2 linked regions of the Pseudovibrio sp. Tun.PSC04-5.I4 genome follow. Each later gene encodes a partner of the first gene's protein in a complex. Links are inferred from orthologs where the notes say so. Each region holds a gene or a part of one and is shown in the gene's direction. Other genes may lie near its edges.

Region 1 (2,932 bases):
CATAGAGATGCAGCGGACCTCCCCCCGAGCAACATAGTTTGCTCGCACCTTTATCCGGGGTAGCGCGCTAGTCGCGCACTCCGGATTTTTCTTGTCCGGACACATGGTGATTTTTCTCAGTTCTTAAAGGCCTGGTTTCGTATTCCAGATCCCTGCCTAATCCCAATTGCCAAGGCAAACTCACCGGTTGAACGATTGACAGACCGCTCTCCATTGTGGAGTCCTATGGTTAGTTTCGCCCTGTTTCTCATTGGGTTGAAGTTTGACGCATATTTCCGCCTATTTGGCGGCCTGTCATGTGCCAGCTTCATCATTTACGGGTATAATATTTTGAGTACATTGCTGCTGCACCATCAGGCTTTTTTAAATCATTTGACCCCTCTAGGCCATCCAGAACGGCCTGACCGTTTGCGGGCGATTGATCGCATGTTGGAGAACGAGCGTTTCTTTATGCTTGATCGTGACATTGCACCATTTGGTACGTTTCTGGATATTGCTCGTGTGCACAGCTCTGATTACATCAATTCCATCCACAACATGAATCCTGAGGAAGGTCTGGTCGAGTTTGCGCTGGACACGAACCTTTCGCCGGGCAGTTGGGAAGCTGCCATGCGCGCGGTTGGCGGGGCCACGCGCTGCGTTGATGAGGTGATGGGCAAACGGGTTTCCAACGCCTTTGCAGCATGTCGCCCCCCCGGACACCATGCTGAGACAGCTGTAACCTCGGGCTTTTGTCTCTTCAACAACGCTGCAATCGCTGCCCGCTATGCGCAGGATGTTTATGGTGTTGAGCGCGTCGCGATTATGGATTTCGACGTCCACCACGGCAATGGTACACAGGAAATATTCTGGAACGATCCAACTGTGATGTACACATCCACGCACCAGATGCCCCTTTTTCCCGGTACTGGCGCGATGAATGAGACCGGTGAACATAACACTATTGTCAACGCGCCGCTGAGTGCAGGCGATGATGGTACCCAATTCAGAGAGGCTCTGGATTATGTTATTTTGCCGCGTATTCGCGCTTTCTCGCCCGATCTGATCATTATTTCAGCCGGGTTTGATGCTCATGAACGCGATCCGTTGGGCGGTCTTCGTTTGACGGAACTGGATTTTGCCTGGGCGACCAGTAAGCTCATTGAGATTGCTGATGGTTGCTGTGAAGGCCGTGTTGTTTCCCTATTAGAAGGTGGGTATGATCTGGAAGGTCTTGCGCGATCAGCGGCGGCTCATGTAATGACATTGATGGATTACTAATCGGGGAGTGTTGTTGCTCCCAATCGAATGAGGACGTTTTGGTGACAGAAGAAGCAACCGGTTCCATTGAAACCTTATCCTTTGAGCAGGCCCTCGCTGAGCTGGAAACCATTGTTCGAAATCTGGAGCAAGGTAACGTTCCGTTAGAGAAGAGCATTGAACTCTACTCTCGCGGTGAAGCATTGCGTGAAAAATGTGATGGCTTGCTCAAAGCAGCCGAAGAAAAAGTAGAAAAAATCCAAATGAATTCCGCTGGTGCTGCGGTTGCGACCGAACCATTAGGCGACTAACGCTGTTCAGCATTCGATATTTTTCAACAGACCCCGCACTTTGCGGGGTTTTGGGCTCGGCTTTGCGAACAGCACTGTTCTACTTCCAAAATAAACAATTCGTGATCTCTAATTTCTTAGCCTGCTAAGTTATGCCAGTAGCAATCTCTTGGATAGAACAACCAGTGTTTCCTGTCGCCGAAAATAAGTTCTCCGACACATAATACTTAAGCTGAGATATTTCACTGAATATACTTTGGTGACAGAGACTACAAACGCGCTGGTTAATCGTATTACTGGTTACGTGGTCTAGTTTAAATCAGAAAATATTCTTCACTCATCCAATGATATTGGATTAGACAAAAAAAAGGGGACTACGAAAACCGTAGTCCCAAGTCGATCACTGTGCACGTGGCCCCATCGACCACACACTCGACATAGGACGTTTCGTCGCAGATTGCATCACCCCATGGGGTGACAAAACAGTAATTAATGCACGTAAATGAAAAAAAATACGCCCTCTTCCCCTAATGACAAAAGATTTGCGCTCTACATTAGGCAAATGGCCTTAGCATAAACAATTAATTATTGGTGGCAGGTAATTGCGCCTAGAGCAACGTTGCTATAATCGTGACCAACTACGGAAGAACGTCGCATTGGTCCGAATTTGGTTCACTTGCCATACTCGGATGGATCCGTATAAAGCTGCCACATAGTCAATAGACTTAAGAAGACCCAGATGTCCCTGCTTGATCAAATTCGTAATCCGTCTGATCTCAAAAAGGTCCCTGAAGACCGCCTTCAGCAAGTTGCTGCAGAATTGCGAGAGGAGATGGTGGAAGCTGTTTCTGTCACGGGAGGGCATTTAGGAGCCGGTCTCGGCGTCGTCGAACTGACTGTCGCGCTTCACCACGTTTTTAACACTCCTGAAGATCGTCTGATCTGGGATGTTGGTCACCAATGTTATCCGCACAAGATTCTCACTGGCCGTGCTGATCGAATCCGCAGCTTGCGTCAAGGCGGTGGCTTGAGCGGCTTCACCAAACGGACCGAGAGCGAATACGACCCATTTGGTGCCGGACATTCCTCCACATCAATTTCCGCAGGCCTTGGCATGGCTGTAGCCCGCGATCTCGCTGGCGGTGACAACAACGTAATTGCCGTTATCGGCGATGGCGCGATGTCTGCTGGTATGGCTTATGAAGCTATGAACAACGCCGGTGCGTTGAATTCTCGGCTTATTGTCATTCTCAACGATAACGATATGTCCATTGCACCACCTGTAGGTGCGCTTTCAGCAAGTCTGGCTCGCCTTGTTTCCGGCAAGACCTACAAAGGCTTTAGAGAAGCAGCAAAGCAAGTTGCCAGTGCGCTTCCTAAACCATTGCAGGAAAAAGCAGCGC
Region 2 (2,840 bases), 190 kb from region 1 along the record:
GCAAACAGGTAGTCCAGCTGGGATTGCTCTGTTTGTTTACGAACCTGTTCGGTTACGACCAGAGCACAAGATTTTCTGCCCGTTGGGAAAAGCTGAGCTCGCCATTCTCCATCTTTACCGTTGAACACAAGGACCAGCCCACCTTCTGTCATGCGAAGCACGTTGAGAAGGTAGTTTGCCTGAGCTCGGTCTGCTGGAATTTTCAATCCAGCTTTAAGTGGCTTATTTATGAAAAGACGCTGCATACGAAATTCTGATCTTACATTTTGTGGAGTGGACATACGGCACCATACTCAAGCAGGCGCCCGCTTTCCATGGGGGTTTACTGCTTTTCGGCAGATTTGGGGAGCGGTTTTTATGGCAGTCGTGGAAAATGATTGCGAGCGCTCCTAAACAGCCTCAAGCTGCTGTAAGTTAGAGCTGGATTGATGCCGTTTGTCCCTTCATCTGGCTTAAACAAACTGCTTTAATCCCTTATTCTGGCGTGCATTCCTATCCGAAAAGGTCAAGCGCTTTTCGGGACTACGCATAAAGTGATCTTAAGAGAGTTGCCCTTTGTCCGATAAATCCAATCTGGTTGAACTCACCGTTTCCGAGCTTTCCGGTGCCATCAAACGCACTATGGAAGACAGCTTTGACTATGTGCGCGTCCGCGGTGAACTGGGGCGCATCAGCCGCCCGGCTTCCGGTCATATTTATCTGGACCTTAAAGATGAACGGGCTGTTCTTTCCGGCATTATCTGGAAGGGCAATGCTGTGCGGCTTAAAGTTCAGCCAGAACAAGGCCTTGAGGTTATTGCAACGGGTAAAATCACCACCTTCCCCGGACAATCTAAATACCAGATGGTCATTGATGCCATGGAACCAGCTGGCGCTGGTGCCCTCATGGCGCTTTTGGAAGAGCGTAAAAAGAAGCTGAGTGCTGAAGGGCTGTTTGCCGAAGAGCGCAAGCGTCCAATCCCGCGTATGCCCATGGTGGTTGGCGTTGTAACTTCACCAACCGGCGCTGTTATCCGCGATATTTTGCACCGCATCACGGACCGTTTCCCTTTGCATGTTCTGGTATGGCCGGTTCGCGTACAGGGCGGGTCCTGCGGCGCTGAAGTGTCCGCTGGTATTCGCGGTTTCAACGCTTTGGAGCGAGGCGGGGCTATTCCACGCCCTGACGTTATTATCGTTGCACGCGGTGGGGGTTCTGTTGAGGACCTTTGGGGGTTTAACGAGGAAGAAGTGGTTCGGGCTGCTGCGGCCTCTGATATTCCGCTGATCTCTGCCGTTGGCCATGAGACTGACTGGTCCCTGCTGGATCTGGCAGCCGATTTACGCGCACCGACACCAACGGGTGCTGCTGAGTTTGCTGTTCCAGTGAAAGCAGAGCTGGCCGCTGTCACAGATGATCTTTCCCGCCGGTTACGCACTGGCCTGTTGCGATTGGTGCAAACACGCCGGACAGAATTGCGCGCTGCAAGTGCTGCTCTGCCAGCCGCGCGTGAGCTTCTCGCTCTGCCTCGTCAACGATTTGATATGGTGGCGGGACGGTTGGAACGTGGGCTGCAAGTCAGCACGCAAATTCACCGGAACACACTGACGGCTGCCTCTTCTGGCTTACGGCCTACGATGTTGCAACGGCAAGTCAGTCAGGGGCGTGAGCGCCTTGGCGTTTTGACAGGGCGGGCAAGCCAAGCCTTCCTCAACCAAATGCATCGCCACCGTTTGCGGCTTAACAACTCTGCAGGACTGCTGAGTTCGCTGAGCTATGAGCGGGTGATTGAGCGCGGCTATACGGTGGTGCGGGATAGTGATGGGCTGCCTGTTGCCAATGCACAAGCGGTGCAAGCTGGACAAGCCTTGACGTTAGAAATGCGCGGCGGTGTTGTGGGCGCGGTTGCAGATGGCGGCGGCGTTACTGCTGCTCCTGCTCCGGTTGTTCCTAAGGTAAGGGCTGAGACTGCTATTGTTCAACCGGGCGCTGTTGAAGTTGGCGACGCTACCACCTCATTGGATGAACATGTAGCGCACGCAAAAGCCAAACAAGCCGCAAAGCCAGTCCGCAAGAAAAAGCCAGTGGCAGATCCCGGCAATCAGGGAAGTTTGTTTTAAGGTGATGCTTATGAGCTTGGCTGTAGTCTCGCAGTAGTTGCCAGCGTGATTCCTCTGGTGAGGAGTGCATTCTTGAAGTGTTTAGAGATCAGGACTATATTGCGATGTGAGAAAGGGAGCTTTCGCCCCCTTTCTCTCGCATTAGGCTATCCTAAAAAGGGCCCGGAGTTTGATGACCAGTCGCTTCCGGGTCTTTTCTATATTGAAAGATAATTTCAATCTCACCTAACTACCACCTCCTTTAACTAGGCTTTGCTTCTATCGGAGTGCCTAACCTCTCCGATTGCGTGGACTGGCACACGCTGCTGCTTTGCAAAGAAGGTGGATGCGTTGATGTTAGAGCCTCCTGTATGAAGTCACCAACTCGAATTCTTTAGGTATCTTTTCTCGGTCATTGCCAAGTTGTTGGATTACAAAAAAGCCCCAGCGTTTGCCGGGGCTTCTTCATAATGCGTGTTGTGTCGCCAATTACATCAGTGATGGCAGGAAGGTGATGATTGCCGGGAAGGCAACAAGCACGCCTACTGTCAGCACGTCTGCAATGAAGAATGGGGTACAGCCGCGGAAAACTTCCTGCACCGGGATATCAGGGCGAACACCAGACACCACGAAGCAGTTCAATCCAATGGGCGGCGTTATCAGGCAGAGCTCTGCCATTTTCACCACGATAATCCCAAACCAGATTGCACAGGCTGCGCCGGACATGCCGAGGGTGCTGTCCACTGCTGCAACTTCCAGCC

The links. Proteins that work in one complex are often made in the same cells at the same time.
Region 2: the proteins of BLS62_RS07515 (region 1) and xseA are in contact, whole or in part, in a cryo-EM structure (PDB 8TXR), measured with the Escherichia coli proteins. The link is inferred for Pseudovibrio sp. Tun.PSC04-5.I4 from one-to-one orthologs.

What each region holds. Positions count from the first base shown.
Region 1 is NZ_FNLB01000006.1:538,350-541,281, reverse strand. Bases 6-2,924 are described here. They hold BLS62_RS07515 (exodeoxyribonuclease VII small subunit), read left to right. Parts: upstream 6-1,298; coding sequence 1,299-1,550; downstream 1,551-2,924. Other genes in these bases: dxs (1-deoxy-D-xylulose-5-phosphate synthase), read left to right, coding at 2,269-2,924; BLS62_RS07520 (histone deacetylase family protein), read left to right, coding at 340-1,260. In the rest of the region: more of dxs, read left to right, coding at 2,925-2,932. UniProt on the Escherichia coli protein: Bidirectionally degrades single-stranded DNA into large acid-insoluble oligonucleotides, which are then degraded further into small acid-soluble oligonucleotides.
Region 2 is NZ_FNLB01000006.1:344,431-347,270, reverse strand. Bases 1-2,827 are described here. They hold xseA (exodeoxyribonuclease VII large subunit), read left to right. Parts: upstream 1-555; coding sequence 556-2,100; downstream 2,101-2,827. Other genes in these bases: BLS62_RS06600 (TRAP transporter large permease), read right to left, coding at 2,569-2,827; BLS62_RS06610 (16S rRNA (uracil(1498)-N(3))-methyltransferase), read right to left, coding at 1-245. Outside these bases: more of BLS62_RS06600, read right to left, coding at 2,828-2,840. UniProt on the Escherichia coli protein: Bidirectionally degrades single-stranded DNA into large acid-insoluble oligonucleotides, which are then degraded further into small acid-soluble oligonucleotides.